Regions from separate parts of the Paenibacillus sp. FSL R5-0475 genome, predicted to be linked through region 1. Evidence: riboswitches for the same ligand, from Rfam matches in the RefSeq annotation. Region 1 holds a riboswitch; the other holds the start of a gene.

Region 1 (8,320 bases):
GAGCTGCCAATAAAGACCGCGTCAGCTGACGTTATACTGTTCAGAATATCGGTGGCACTACTTTTATCTGCATCCCAGACCTCTGTCTCTATATTATTTTCCTGCAAGCAATCCTGTAAGATTTTGGCCATCTTCTTGGTACTGTTTTTGATGGTGGTATATACGATGGTTGCCTTTTTTCCTTGCGTCGTTTCACGGCTCAACGTGGCGTACATCCCGATATATTTACGTATGTCCTTCCGAATCACAAACCCATGGGAAGGAGCGATCATCCGGATCTCAAGATCCTTAACAGCCTCTAACAGTGTTCTTACATATCTTCTGTGAGGATGAATAATTGCTGCGTAATAGCCCTGGAAATCTTCCGTAATATCAAACCCGGCTTCATCGCTGAATAGATTCTCCACCGCAACATGCGTGCTAAAAATATCACAAGGAAATAAGATTTGATCTTCGATACAATAGGTGATCATCGTTTCTGCGGTATGGAGATACGGTGTTTCTTTAAACAGCAGCGTTTTCCCACCAATATCCAGCTTGTCTCCATCTTTCACCACCAGGAAGTTCCGGCTATGAAGCTTGTACATTTCCTGCAATTCTGGAACAGCAATCTCGGTGCATACGATCGTGGCGTTTGCAGCCTTGGCAGCGAGAGCTGCCAGTCCACCAGAGTGATCAGGCTCTGTATGGTTAATGACAATGTAATGAATATCTAGAAGATCAATCATTTCACCCAGGCACTCGGCATATTCACGTCCGAATTCCATATCTACGGTATCAATGACAGTCGGCTTACCTGTTTTTAATAAGTAGGAATTATAGGTAGTTCCTTTTTCTAGAATCAGGCGATGAAAAGGAACATGACGGTTATCAATTTTGCCTATCCAGTAAATATCCTCGGCGATTTTCTTGAATTGTGTACTCATTTCTATAACCTCCAATGTTTGATTGATAATGTTTATCAACAACCATATTTTATTATGGCTGCCAAACAAAAAAGAGGATTTGAATCAAATTATGAAAGTTTGAAAAAAATGAATACCTTTAATTTAGACGATCTAAATAAAGTGATTATGCGTTGGGTCACATTTTAAATAAAAAGCCACACAAATGTTTGCACTTCGCCTTAAAGAAAGAATAACCCATAACAACTTTATACCATATCCTAATGAAAATAATAAAAAGGTGGATATCCATGACTGAAATACAAATAGCTGCTGTGGGAGATCTAATGGTCAAACGTTATATTATTTCGGATGCTAAACAGCCTGATGGAGCCTATTCGTTCAGCCCCCTGTTTGCAAAAGTAGCTCCTTATCTGAAACAGGCTGATTTGACGATTGGCAATCTCGAAACCACCTTTGCTGGAAGTGGCCCCGAATGCCGGAAAAGCCCACGATCAGGCGGTCCGATATTCAAATGTCCAGACGAACTGGCCCCTGCACTTAAGGAAGCCGGATTCGACGTATTAGTAACGGCCAACAATCATTGCATGGATTATGGTGCCCCGGGTCTGGTTCGGACGTTACGAGTTCTGGACCGTAATGGAATCGACCACACGGGAACAGCTAAATCATTAGAAGAATCCAAGAGAACGCTTATTAAAAACGTCAAAGGAATTACGATTGGCATCCTCTCCTACACAGCAGGAACTAACCGAATTCCTGTACCAGTGAGTAAGCCATGGCTGGTTAATCGGATATCTACGCCCAAGATCATTCGGGAGATTCGAGATTTAAAAAAGAAAGTCGATCTAGTCTTGCTTTATCTGCATTTCGGAAGCGAATATCGTTACACTCCAAACAAGAGGCAAAAAGAGCTGGTCAATCTCTTCTTTAAAAATGGCGCCGACATCATACTGGGGTCTCACCCACATGTTCTTCAACCGTTAGCGCTTCGTGGAAAAAAACAATTCGTTATTTACTCATTGGGGAATTTTGTTTCTACTAAATTAATGAATATTCCTTATACACAAAGCGGTATCATACTTACGCTTAAAATAAAGAAGGATGAAAAAGGAAACACGAGTATAACTAACGTAGGTTACATCCCGACTTGTGTAGATCGAAGAATAAAAAGCGGCAGGAAAATTACAGAGATCATCCCCATCCGCGACGCATTAAAGAGAAGCGCCACCGACATAAAAACAGAGCGGCGAAATCTCATGAATCGAATGTTGAAACATACGACAACAATCTTAAAGAAGGAATAGAAACGTTATTAAAATAGAGAATACAGCAAAAAGCGCTGTTCTACAGAACAGCGCTTTTTGCTCAATATGAAATCGACCTTATTATTCTAGTTCGGCCGGTTTTACAATGGTTGTACCTTTGTTATTCTTGGAATATTTAGCTTCGATTTTCGTGTTGTATGTATCTTTTTCTCCGTCACTTGTCAGTACATAACTCAGATCGACTGTCAGCTTTTCCGTTTGCCAGGTCTTAGTATTGACGAATAATTTCCAAGTTACGCTTTTAGGTTGAACTGTCTCACCATCCCAGAGGTTCTCCTGGTCATAGAGTTTGATTATTCCCTTAGCTGCTGTCGGATCGGTTACCGTGAACTGCAGGACGGTCTGAGCACCGGCAGTGCTGACTTTCATAGATTTTTTATAATTTTTTACCGAATCAAGCATGGAAACAGGATCGTATTGACCTTTAGAATAAAAAGAATCCCACTCCATCTTCTCCAGTCCAATCCAATACTGCGCATCAGGATCGATTGGCTCACCGTCATCGTCGTAACCTTCATCTTCAGATTCATCGATCAGTTCACTTCCGTCTACAAGATAGTAAAACTCCTTGTCATTGGCATATAGACTGTACGATGTTTCTAAAAGACTACTATCAACGGTGCCAGCTGCAGCAAAATTCGGCAGTCGATTAATATCCAGCTTCAGTGTGTTAGTGTTGCTGATACGTACCCCACCGCTCTGAATATCCTGTTTTTTGATCACATCTAAGTGAAAATTCTTTATTGCTTTAGAGGCTGCCGTTACTTTGCTAATCATTTGATCCGCGGTTACTACTGTTGAGGTAGCTGCTGACACTACTCCTGGATTAGACATCCATCCGATCGTTCCGGACAGCAATATAGCACCTACTGCCAAACTAGTGCCTATTGTTTTGAAAAAACTGTTCATGTACTTCCCCTTTCGGCCCCTTGCGATAATGTAACGCCGTATAGATCGAAATAATAAAAGAGCTCAAAATAGACTACATATTCTTAGAGCTATCCTTTATGCTTCATAAGATATCCCTATGGCGGCCTGGCGATCATTTCCTTCTGTAGAAAGGCTTTAGACCCATGGCTTTGTGTCATCATCTTTCGATGATTTTACCTTTAACGCGGACATTCAATTAGTTTTAATTAGCTTACGGACGCATGTCCCACCGCTAATTTTATCATGGTTATAATTACCTGTAAACGACTTATCTTCCATTCAAATTCGCTATGATGCTCAGAAGAAATACTTCACTCAAAATGAAAAATGAACGATTACATACGCTTATAAGTCTTATTAATGAGAACAGCAAAGACAGGGGGTGCAGCAAAATGTGTGACCGAGAAATTTTCGAGCTCTATAAAGAACAAGTATATTATTTTTGTTACTACTTAATGAAAAATCAGGCAGATGCAGAGGATATTTGCCAAGAGGTATTTGTAAAGGTTATCTTAGCGGATAAGTCTAAGGTAAGAAACTTGAAATCTTGGATTTTACGAATTGCTTCGAATGAGTGCAACAGTGTGATTAAAAGGCGTAAGACGGGGTGGATGAAAGAAGTACGTAATTATTTACTATCCAGGTCTGAGGAATCAAACCCTGTAGAAAAACGGTTGGATCGACAGGAAACTAAAAAAGAATTACAAGGGTTATACAGTCAGCTTCCCGACAAAATCAGAATGGTAGTAGTCCTTCGTTTTATAAACGAATTGACTGTACCCGAGATCTCTAAAGTTATGAGCATACCCGAAGGAACTGTAAAATCCAGACTGAACAAGGGACTTAAAATACTAAATAGAATGGGTGGAACTCAACTAAAGGAGCTGAGTAGTAATGAATCTGTATATTGAAAAAGATAGACATATTCCCCGACCGGATTATGATTTGATGTGGACTACCATAGAACAAGAAGCATATAAACGTCAAAGAAATCTGAATGCCTCCCAGAATACTCCTAGGCCTAATAAAAAGGTTGTTCCTATCAGCATCGTCTTCTCTTGCCTCTTACTTGTCGCCATTCCTGTATTCGCTAGTATGACGATTAATTGGGATAAAATTGGTGGGCGAAGTGTGAGCAATGCAATAAATAACGGCATCGGTCAACAGTATAATCTTCAAGCTTCCAGTTCAGGAGTAACAATGAATTTGAACGGTGTTGTAACTGACGGAGAAAAAATGAAAATGCTGTTATCACTTGATACTAAATCTGATCTATCCCAATATACTGGATTTGCTACAGAGGAAAACACCATGACTAGTGAATCCGGTGCCAAGGCAAAGGTATACGGTTATTTAGAATACGATCCTGAAAGCCAGAAACTCATTGGAGTATATGAGACACCTGATACATTAAAGGATGATAAAAAGGACTACAAGTTTGAAGCACGGAATCTCATTTTTTACCGTAATCAGAATATTCCCTTACAATCTAATCATCAAGCAGGGGATACAATCGATACTGGAGTTAAGCAATATCCAAGCATTCAAATCGAATCCGTTCGACATGTTTCCAATCAAACCATTATCCGTTACAAAGTCGCTGCATCACCATCTGACTTAGGACGGGGTAACCCACATTTGGTAGTTAGTACTGCAGGTCAAGAGAATGAGGCAATTCCAACCATCATGCCTAACGAAGGATCGGATTTATTTATTGAACAGGTTTTCAATATAACTGAATCAGATTGGAAGGAAGCTAGTCTTCATTTTAGTTACATTGAAGAAGCGAAACGTATTTCAGGTACATGGAAGTTCGATTTTAAAGCAGATGGACAAAAAGCAAGTGAGGCGATTTACACTAAGAAACTGTATAACAGTCCTGAATTTCAAGAAAAGACCGGTATAACCTTAGATCAGCTAGTGGTTACCCCTTTGGATATCCAAATTCTAATAGATGAAAATGATTCGCTTAAAAAAGGAATTGTCCACTATAATACCGCTCAGTTGGTTATAGGTGATAAAACAATCACTGGGGGTTGGAATTTGAAAGGAGATCATTCCGAAAGCTACCAGCATTTATTTCAATTTGAATCTCCGGAATGGTATAACAACTGGTCCGATGTTCCAATGAAACTTATATTAAAGGATGCTGTCATTGAGAAACGTGATACCAGTAAGAATTGGATCACAATAAACAAACCTAAAGAAGAAAAACAGTTCACTTCACTTGATGTCGATGGATTAGACATTGAATTCACGTACTATACTGAAGGCGAAAATTTGATTGTTGAATCATCATCCAAATCTCCTCACTTCAAAAGCGTTAACCAAACTACGTTACGGATTAATGGCAAAGAAGTGGTGCCTGAAATTACACCTAAGGGCATGATATCTACAGGAACTAATATTGATAGCTACAAAGATATTCCTTTCGACGAAAAAATCGAACTGAACCCTGGTATCTATAAATATAGCGCTCCTAGCCGGAACGAGGAAATTAAACTTTAATACAGGAAGTTAATCTATTGTCCCGCCCTTTTTAGTTAATCCTAAGGGCGGGTTATTTTTTGGATAGAATCAATTCTGTTATGTATCTCTTTTATTTCCTTCATAACAAAAAAAGCATAGAACGGACTCAAGTCCGCCTTATGCTTTCCATTATTAGGATAAACAATATTTAACCAGCGCATCACGCACACCATGCTCATTGTTCGAACCCGTAACAGCATTCGCTGCCGCTTTTACCTCTACAGGAGAATTATCCATCGCCACGCCCATCCCCGCATAGGTAAGCATAGAAATATCATTAAAATAATTACCGATTGAGAGGACTTCTTCTTGCGGAATTCCCAACTTCACAGCGAGATTTCTTAATGCGTTTCCCTTAGAAGATTCGGGATGCATCAAATCAACGAAAAATTCACCACTCCGCAAAATATTGTACTCAGGAGCCCAAGTACGCCATTCACGTTCAGCTTCGTCAAGGATTTCTGGCTGTGTAAATACAGTAAACTTAACAACCGGTTCACGGAAATCTTCCCAGGCTGGTAGCGTCGCTGGCACAATACGGAAGTGCTCATACATATAATTAGCTTCTTTAGTCAGATTCTCTACATTATCAACATACATATCAAAAGCAGTATTCACATCATAATGAATATTGTGCTTACGGCAATAGTCAATATAGGGGTCAAGACCACGTGCATCCATACCATATTGATGCAGCACTTCTCGATCTTCCACTCGTACCGTCGCTGCTCCATTGTGACCAAGCACGTAACCAGTCAGCCCCATTTCCTCCATGAAAGGAATCGAGTTCTGTGGACTGCGTCCCGTACACAATACGATTTGACCGCCAAGACGTGTAACCTCAGCAATAGCTTCCTTATTCTCAGAGCTTAAGTGGTGATCATCATTTAATAGCGTACCGTCCACATCTAGTGCAATCAGTTTGTATCTCATACTCCACCATCCTTGTCTTTCTTTTTCTATATTATCCTTGAGATGATTCTGTGCCTAAGAGTGCCAGTTCCTCTAACGTTAGTTCCCGACAAGCTCCCAGCGGCAGACTTTCATCCAGCTTCAATTCTCCCATAGATACGCGTTTCAGAAAAGTGACTTTTTTGCCTACCGCCTGAAACATACGCTTCACCTGATGAAATTTCCCCTCAGTGATGATAAGTGAAATATGGGAAATCACTTTGCTGCCGCGCTCTCTTCCAAGAATGGTTAAGTGTGCAGGTAAAGTAACGTAGCCATCTTCCAGCTCCACCCCTGCTGCAAAAGCCGCGACATCATCCGCGCCTACATCGCCCTCGATGGTTGCCTCGTACGTTTTCGGGACATGCTTACGTGGCGACAGCAATTCATGGGCAAGCTTCCCATCATTAGTGATCAGCAGCAGTCCCACAGTATCCTTATCTAGCCTTCCTACAGGAAACGGTTCAAACTGTGCATATTCGTGCTTTAAAAGATCCAAAACCGTCCGATCCCGCTTGTCCTCCGTAGCTGACAGGACACCCGGGGGTTTGTTCATCATAAGATATATGAATTCACGGTAGGTAACAACCTCTCCCCCTACCTCTATTTTATCGGCATAAGGATCCACATGGAACCCACTATCTTTTACCACTGTCCCGTTCACCAATATTAAGCCTTGTTTAGCTTGTTTACGGATATCACTGCGCGACCCCACTCCAATATGGGACAACACTTTATCTAATCGTTGTTTTTTGGCGGGCTTACCTGATTGGCTCATTGTTACATCCACCTCCAGCCTGCAGGATATTCGTTCTTGAGTATGCCATCCTGCCACTTACCCCAGCCTGCGCTGTAGCCATCAATGCAGACCAGAACGTATCCCTTTTGGGCACTTCCTATTCTAATAGAGAGACGTTCTTGAGAAATCGACAACGTCTCTCCTTTAAGATAGGAAATAGCTTCATGATTCGTACTGGAGAGTGAGACACTTCGGCAGCTTTCTTCCGGATGCAAAGCTGTAGCCATTGGATGCCCTGGAATAAATCTTCCGTTACGGATTTGTCCTACATACCATCCCGGGCGGATCGTCTTTAATCCATTTAGTCTTTCCTTAGGAAGTGGAGAAATGTACAGATGATCACCGAACAGAACCGGATATCCTTGAGGTTCCCAACCAAGCTGATCTCGCACAAAATTTCCATACGCAGTCAAAGCTTGCTCGTCACCTGAAACTTGCCGACCACGGTCAGCGCCACCAGTAGATTTGTGAGAGGGTTTCCCTTCTTTCCCCCGTCTTCCTTCTGATTTATTGGATGATTTAACGTGTGCTGCACTTTTTGGAGTAGTAGTTCTTGCTCTTGCAGATTCGTTTAACTTGACCTCTAAGTGATCACGTTCCTCCATTGAGCGCTTAGTTCCCCCATGTTGCAATACAGCCATGAAATGTCCTTCGCCTTTCACCTTATGCGGCCACAGTCTTGCTGTACCTGAGAGTTCTCCGAAGCCAGGAGCGAATGAGCCTGTACCTCCTACCGCTACCACTGAGAACTGTGGATGTTCAGAAATAAACTCCGCTATAATTTCCTCATTTTCTTCTGTAGCAAAGGTACAGGTGGAATAGACAAGTGTACCTCCCGGTGCCAATGCTGTTGCAGCAGAACGTAAAATATCCCGCTG
Region 2 (8,320 bases), 5.2 Mb from region 1:
CGGCTGGTGGGTATTTTTTTGTTTTTTACGAAATGTCGGATCCCGCAACAGGCCTACTATTTTCGTTTCTTTTTTACCCAAGCACCGATACAAATCCCGCATATCTTAGTTTTGTATCCAATTAAAAAGGAGGAATTGACAAATGGGCGAAGTACGTGGAGAACGTTGTTGCGGCGTTGGTGAACGTGAACGTGAACGTGAACCTGAACGTTTTGTTGGTGGAGCCTTTACATCCACAGGGGCAATCTTAGTGCTCTTTATCCTGCTGGTCATCATTACAAAAGCTTGTATATTTTAAATTGTATTCAATTACAAAGGAGGAGTTAAAATGGGCGAATTCGCAGGAGGATATGGTGGCTTTACTTCTACCGCCGCAATTCTGGTTCTGTTTATCTTGTTGGTAATCATCTCTAAGACTTTGTTTATTTAAGTTTCAAACCTCCCAATATAGCTGCACCTTATTAAATCCGCCAGTACTCATGCTGGTGGATTTTTTTCATACATAATCAAAGACGCACCCTGTCAACCTTAAGTGGTAGTCGAGTATCCCAAATGGATTATGTTGAAATTATGCGGAAGTACCGTACCCTGCCAGTAATGGTGGGGCATTTCTTTGCGTTCAGGCAAATTTTTTTATCAGTGATATAGAGTTCAAACACATAACGTTACATCCGTCTAACCTTTACTCAAGTAAAATGGCGGAATGACCCAGTCTCTCTTGTGTGATATTTGGGTGTACACCGAAGACGAGATTCGCCCCGAAGACTATACATCAATCATACGTGCAGGCAGGTTGCAGTGCTTACCTTTAGGTAAGTACGTGAACTAAAAGTGCATACTTACGCGATGTCATGGTGGGAGGTATACTCAAGTCCTAAATCTGATTCAAACATGGAGGATACACCAATGAAAACACTTATTGTCGTCACGCACCCAAACATCGAAACATCCGTCGTTAATAAACGCTGGATCGAAGAACTCCGTAAATATCCAGACAAATATACGTTGCACGAGCTGTACAAAGCCTATCCCGATGAAAAAATCAACGTGGAAAAGGAACAACAGCTGATTGAAGCGCATGATAAGCTCGTCTTACAATTCCCTGTCTACTGGTTTAGTAGTCCACCTCTGCTTAAAAAGTGGCTGGACGAAGTATTTACTTACGGATGGGCATATGGCTCGAAGAGTGATAAATTAAGAAATCGAAAAATCGCATTAGCTGTAACTGCCGGAGGAAGTGCAAAAGACTTTAGTGAAGAAGGTAAACTCGGCTACGGGCTTGACCGTATTTTATCTCCCTTTGACACGACTTTTTTGTATTGCAACGCTGATTATCGTTCCTTCTATGCCATTTATGGCACGGAATCTGAGACGGTAGGAAGTACGGATTACTTAAATAAATTGGATATCAGTTCGCAAGGCTATGTTGAATTTATCGAAAATATGTAATTAGATTTGAAGCAAAAAGCAGCATTTTCATTAATGGAAATGCTGCTTTTGTCATAAGTTGTCGTTAAATCGTAAAAGGTATGGTTATCTCTTGCGCGGCTGGAACGAAGTTTTTCTCTCCCCAAGTGCACATCATATCCAGCACCGGAATAAGCGATTGGCCCTTCTCGGTCAAGGAATACTCAACTTTAGGGGGAATCTGGGGGAATTCCTCGCGCCTGACGAGACAGTCGGCTTCCAGTTCTTTCAACATAACGCTTAATGTCTTAAAAGGTATTGTACCGATACCCCGTTGCAGTTCATTGAACCGCACGATCTTGTTTTCAGAGAGATAGTAGAGAATAGTCATTTTATATTTACCACTAATAATAGACAAGGTGTAGCCAAAGCTAGTGTCCTTCTGTTGAATGCCAGGCGGTATACAGATTTCATCACTCATGGGCTATTACCCTCCTTCAGAAAATATTCAACGAAAAGGCAAACGCCTGTTGTCGCTCCGTACTCAGGTCCCGACTTTATTATGTTTTACAACCTGCTATCAAGTCATCCTGTGAGAACGAATTCACTATATCATTTTGAAACAATTTGTTCAAAGCACTCGTGGCTAACTATCAATCGGTCGATTTTCTCTGTCGGCGAAGCGGGCCTCTTTGGTTGGAAATCAAAAGTGCCAAGCGGATAGCCTAAGCGACGAATTGAAGTTTTTAATGTAATTTTCATGTGAGCATCATCTTATTTTCAGGTTCAAGGTATATATTGAAGACACCAAACACCCCCCAGTGTTTTGTGGTATAAATCTCTCAGGTCTTGCCAACTCCCATGGTAAGGCCTATTTTTTTGTTCGCTAATTAAATGAGGGAGGGGGAGCTTCTTCGCTACTTCACTTAATCTGATACTGCTCTTCATAGCTCTTAAAAGATGAAATATCCAGACCGAGATATCTGCGCATATGAATGGCAGCTTGGGCAGCGACGATGTCGTTTAACAACAGCATTCGTTCATGGTATCCACGACATATAAATTTGGCTTCTATCCCCGTGTTAAGTCTGTTCTGCTCATAAACCTTGATTCCCCGTTTTCTCATCTCTGAACGAACATCTCTTAGATCTGTTGTAGCAACTGCTGCGGCTGTTTCAAGAACCTCCAGATAGGGGGTAGGTGTTCGTAAATGTGCAGATAGAATGGCGGAGTCCCGTTCGAAAGCTGATAAAATCATCGGAAGCAATAAATAAGATTTGACCAGCATGTTGTCCCTGCTTTCAGCTCTATTCATGAATCTCATCACCTCTAATGGGAACGTATATTCGTATTCTACCCCGATATTCCAAAAATAATCAATGGTATTTCTAAACAGCTAGTCCAATGTGATTGAATTCACAACTAAATTAGAAAGAATAAAATATATTAAAATTGTAATAATAAAAAATAATGCTTCAGACTTATATAAAGGGAGAATTAGGATGAAAGAGGAAGGAAGTCTCCACCGTGGAATGGTATTTGGTTTGATTCTAAGTATTCCATTATGGATATCGATATTAGGCTATATAAAGTTACTTTAAAATTGAAGGAAAACCTTTGTGTGAAGCGCCTTTAGGCGCTTTTTTTGTGCTTGCTTACGTGTATGAATATCAAAAGGAATTGATTGACAATTGTGGGGATGGAGCGCTAAACTATTATTAGTTCAAAAGTATTAAAAGTCATAGACGATTATTTAATAGGATGCTTAAAATGCTAGTTCTAATCCGCAAGTCAATACATATATTATCATGATAATAGCAAACCGCCTGAAAGGGTGGGACGCAAAGTCCAGGAGTCTAAAGTGTCTTAAATGCGCTATGACCGTCCGACTGCCATGAGAAGGGAATTCCACTTCTTTTTTGGCGGTCTTTTTTGTTGTTAGGTCCTTTAGAGTTTCTGGTAATTATTCTGATTAAATATAAATCATAGATTTAGGAGGTGTGCTTTTTGAAAAGAAGAATGAAACCGCTGCTAGCACTAATATTAGCGGGGATTTTGACAGTAGGTAGTGGTCTTTCTGGAGGTCATTTGGTAAATGCGGCTGGGGAGGTACTTCCCTATACTCCTACACCTGTGTTAGGTATTGCAGGGAATTTTAATACTTTTATTTTTGGGGATTTCAAACAATCTAATGATCAGGTTCATGGGCGCCTTGCGGCCAAAGGTAATATTACTTTGCAGAATTACGGCGTATCCAAGGATAATCCAGGTGGAGATGTTCTTATCGCTGGTAATGACATCAGTTTTACTAATGGGACTGTTCATGGAGCATCCGTTTATGGTGGTGTTTTTTCCAGCAACGGTGTAGATCTTAAAGAACCAGCGAGAAAAGGGACTCCTATTGATTTTGATGCTGAAGAGCAATTTCTTATTGGACGTTCTAATGAATTCTCTTCGCTTGCTACAATAGGAACTTTCAAAAAGGAATATGGGAAAATAACGATTGATGCTCCGGAACCATTTAACGTTCTTAATCTTAGTGCTGCCGATTTCGCTGGTGCTAATGGCTTACAGTTTAATATTGCAAATAGCGCCACAGTTATCATTAACGTTAGCGGAAGTTCAGTTAACATTCCAAGCTTTCAAATCTGGGGAGGTAGCCCTAACAAGGTATTATTTAATTTTTATGAAGCTAGCACTGTTGACATTGGAAGTTTAACAATAGAAGGAACTATCCTAGCTCCGCTTGCAAAAGTAACTTATAATTCCGGTGAACTGCATGGGACGCTGATTGCAAAGGGATTTGCTGGTGGGGTGCAGATGCATTGGTATCCATATGGAGGGGAAGAACCACCTCCGACACCAACGCCGACCGTGGCACCAACACCGACACCAACCGTGACGCCAACACCAACGCCAACCGTGACACCAACACCGACGCCGACCGTGACGCCAACACCAACGCCGACCGTGACGCCTACGCCGTGCGTGACACCGACACCGAAGCCAACACCAACGCCGAAGCCAACACACACACCGAAGCCAACACCAACGCCGAAGCCAACACACACACCAAAGCCAACACCGACACCGAAGCCGACACACACACCAAAGCCAACACACACACCAAAGCCAACACACACACCAACACCAACGCCGACCGTGACGCCAACACCAACGCCGACCGTGACGCCAACACCAACGCCGACCGTGACGCCAACACAAACGCCGACCGTGACGCCAACACCAACGCCGACCGTGACGCCAACACCAACGCCGACCGTGACGCCGACACCAACGCCGACCGTGACGCCAACACCAACGCCGACCGTGACGCCAACACCAACGCCGATCGTGACGCCAACACCAACGCCGACCGTGACGCCAACACCAACGCCGACCGTGACGCCAACACCAACGCCGACCGTGACGCCAACACCAACGCCGATCGTGACACCAACACCAACGCCGACCGTGACGCCAACACCAACGCCGACCGTGACGCCAACACCAACGCCGATCGTGACACCAACACCAACGCCGACCGTGACGCCAACACCAACGCCGACCGTGACGCCAACACCGACGCCGACCGTGACGCCAACACCAACGCCGACCGTGACACCAACACCAACGCCGACCGTGACACCAACACCAACGCCGATCGTGACACCAACGCCGACACCGTCGCCGGAAGCAACGCCAACACCGACACCGTCGTCGGAAGTGACGCCAACACCGACACCGTCGTCGGAAGTGACGCCAACACCGACATCGTCGTCGGAGCCTCCGGTGTTCCCGACACCAACACCATCATTTGTAATTGGCACTATCATTGTTAATGATGATCCTGTGCCGCTGGGCCCTGTAGCTTCGTCGACTCCAGCACTAGTACCAACACCAACACCGTCGAGCAACACAGAGGTACTTGTTGATGAGGAGGAGATTCCATTAGGACCAGTATTGACAGTAACACCAACGCCGTCACCAGAGGATATTGCTGTAGTGGATGATACAATCCCGCTAGGTAATCCACCTGTGGATGAACTTCCAAAAACGGGAGAATCAAGTTCAGTCCCTTATTATGTAACTGGTCTAGGTTTTGCACTTATTGGATTGCTAATGAGAAATAGATTCTCGAGCAAGAAATAATAAACGGTGATTGTAGCTTGAATACAAGTTATGCCGTGAAGAATAGTAAAGCCGCTTTCGGGACATATTCCGAGGGCGGTTTTCTTTTGTTATGATTGTTATATTTTGGCGCATTCTAAGTAGATGTTATACTGATTTACAACGGATATGAGGAAAGGACGGGGAAGATGAATTGGTATGGTTCTTCATTAGCGCTGTCATCGTCATAGGAGCTCTGATCTATGCGGGCTTTTTCTTTTATGGAATTGCTATTAAACGAGCACCGAAGGAATTCCTGAGTAATAATCGTGATTTGAAGGTTGATCCCCCGGTTGCCGGGGCTTCTTGGGGTGAGGGGAAGGATTGGATCTCCAGTCAGAGCTTTGAGAATGTGGAGATTACATCTGAGGACGGGCTACAACTAAGAGGGTACTTGCTCCTTTCGGATCGTGCTGAAGGTCGTACGGCGATTCTAGCTCATGGTTATTCTGGAAAAGGGAAGGATATGGGGGCGTACGCCAAAATCTATTACGAGAGACTGGGCTTTAATATCCTGATTCCCGATGCCAGGGGACATGGGGAAAGCGCTGGGAATTATATTGGTTTTGGATGGCATGAGCGCAAGGATTATTTGCAGTGGATTGAATATATAATAGAAAAGACTGGGCCCAGTGCTCAAGTTGTGCTTCATGGGGTCTCTATGGGTGGTGCTACAGTGCTAATGACCTCAGGTGAAAATCTCCCGCCGCAGGTCAAAGCTATTGTCTCGGACTGTGCTTACAGCTCAGTTAAAGCACAATTAGCCTACCAACTACGGCGTATGTATCGCTTGCCAAGTTTCCCTTTTATTCAAAGTGCGAGTCTTATTACTCGTTTGAAAGCAGGGTATGGGTTTAGTGAAGCGTCTGCCTTGAAACAGGTGCGGAAGGCGAAGGTGCCGATTCTATTTATTCATGGGGATGCCGATAATTTTGTACCATATAGTATGATGAATGAATTGTATGAGGCATGTCAGAGTCCCAAAGAGAAGTTCGTAGTGCCGCAAGCAGGGCATGGGTTAGCTTACGATATGGATAAGACGGGGTATATAAACGTAGTAACAGCTTTTGTGAATCAGTATGTAAATTAGATGCCCTGAACGTAGACAGCGCCCGATATCCGCTAGGTAGCGGTTATCGGGCGCCTATATTTTTCCACACATGGCATGTGTCCTTATGTAAGGTTCGTACAGCCATGCTTTTTCGTTATATTCATCCCCCGCCGTTCGTGAGTAACGGGTGTCTTAATTCCTTGTTATTTCCAGCAGCCGTGTGGCGAGAATAATCCTTCCAATACGACAAAAGCCCTACCTCTCTCTTTTGCCCTTGCGGCTCCATTGACCGCGCCAGTGTGAATCGGAATGCTATATTTCGAATTTAGTCTCATAAAAAGGAAAGTTTCTGCAAGAAAACATGAAGCCTCTGTGTCCAAATTGCCGAAGTGTAAAATAGTCGGCCTGACATCTTCTTGATGGGGATATTCAATATATCGAAAAACAAATACGATATAAATATAACACAGTATTGTTTAAAAGGCAAATATAATAATGAATTCCAAGATAAGGGTTGTTTGATTTAGAAGGGGAACAAGCAGAGCAAGAGAAAGCGTTTGATTTGAATATATCGTATGCTGGATTATTTGTGGATTAATTCGGAAAAGCTAGAAAGCCAGAGTAAATGGGGCTGTGGGGGTTATTTTGCGTGCCTATTTTGTGAACTGGTCTCTAAAACTTACATTAAACCCCAACATTGATTGAAGGATTGAGGGTAGACCGTTATAATTAATAAGTCTGGATTTTAATTAAAAAATAAGGGAGATTTTTATGAAACGCGCAGATGTGTGGTTGATTTCCATCGTGTTAATTGCTGCGCTCGCTTTTCTCGCACCGAGATGGTTTTCGGACAATGATGATAAAGGTGGGGCCGGTAAAAATCTCGTAGCCAATGTAACGGTGGACGGCGAGTTATTTAAAACGGTAAAGCTTACAAAAGAAGAACAAACCATTGAGGTCCGTACCGAACGTGGCTATAACCTCTTGAAGGTGCATGATTACGGGATTGAAATGTACGATGCCGACTGCCCGGATCAAGTATGCCTAGGTTTTGGTTTTATTACCCTGCCCAAACAGACGATTGTCTGTCTACCGCATAGAGTATTAGTGGAAATCACAAGTGCGTCGGGGGAGGATGATATAGATGCCTATGTCCAGTAGTGAATCTGCAACAGCTTTAAAAAGAACGGTAATTATTGCGATTTTCGCCGCAGTGGCAGTAGTGCTTAGTCTAATAGAAGCGCAGATTCCGTTGTCAGGAATGGGACTGGTGCCGGGTGCTAAACTAGGATTAGCTAACATTATGATTTTGACTTGTATTTACTTTTTACGTGGACGGGACGCATTCCTGCTTGTCATCCTCAAAACGTTGCTTACTGCATTTTTGCTAGGTACTTTTTCAAGCTTACTATTCAGTTTATTCGGTTCGCTGTTTAGCTTTGTTGTAATGTTCGTGTTAATGCTGATTAGTGGCAAAGGCAAGAGTATAAGCTTGATCGGCATTAGTATAGCTGGTGGGATTGCACATAATATCGGTCAGCTGCTGGCAGCTTCTATGGTATTCTCATCCCTTAGTATTTTTTATTATCTTCCCATGCTGCTAATCACTGGAGTAGTAACAGGAATTGCCGTGGGTTATGCAGTCCGTTATTTGGTGGCTTCATTGTCAAAAATATCGTTGTTTGAAGAGTT

The links. Region 1 has a riboswitch for cyclic di-GMP ahead of MKX41_RS03580 (DUF6612 family protein). Riboswitches for the same ligand answer to the same signal wherever they lie in the genome.
Region 2: linked by a shared signal. The riboswitch ahead of MKX41_RS27100 (choice-of-anchor A family protein) and the one ahead of MKX41_RS03580 (DUF6612 family protein) in region 1 are both predicted to bind cyclic di-GMP.

Annotation. Positions count from the first base shown of each region.
Region 1 is NZ_JBBORK010000001.1:860,289-868,608, reverse strand. It holds gene MKX41_RS03590 (FprA family A-type flavoprotein) at 1-926, opposite strand, end outside; gene MKX41_RS03585 (CapA family protein) at 1,196-2,212, shown strand; gene MKX41_RS03580 (DUF6612 family protein) at 2,294-3,142, opposite strand; cyclic di-GMP riboswitch class I at 3,260-3,351, opposite strand; gene MKX41_RS03575 (RNA polymerase sigma factor) at 3,556-4,074, shown strand; gene MKX41_RS03570 (DUF4179 domain-containing protein) at 4,058-5,671, shown strand; gene MKX41_RS03565 (Cof-type HAD-IIB family hydrolase) at 5,825-6,625, opposite strand; gene MKX41_RS03560 (pseudouridine synthase) at 6,657-7,421, opposite strand; gene MKX41_RS03555 (RsmB/NOP family class I SAM-dependent RNA methyltransferase) at 7,424-8,320, opposite strand, start outside.
Region 2 is NZ_JBBORK010000001.1:6,049,605-6,057,924, forward strand. It holds gene MKX41_RS27075 (hypothetical protein) at 143-298, shown strand; gene MKX41_RS27080 (sporulation protein YjcZ) at 329-430, shown strand; gene MKX41_RS27085 (NAD(P)H-dependent oxidoreductase) at 907-1,449, shown strand; gene MKX41_RS27090 (winged helix-turn-helix transcriptional regulator) at 1,514-1,888, opposite strand; gene MKX41_RS27095 (hypothetical protein) at 2,330-2,722, opposite strand; cyclic di-GMP riboswitch class I at 3,214-3,304, shown strand; gene MKX41_RS27100 (choice-of-anchor A family protein) at 3,415-5,559, shown strand; gene MKX41_RS27105 (alpha/beta hydrolase) at 5,732-6,667, shown strand; gene MKX41_RS27110 (NusG domain II-containing protein) at 7,400-7,789, shown strand; gene MKX41_RS27115 (Gx transporter family protein) at 7,773-8,320, shown strand, end outside.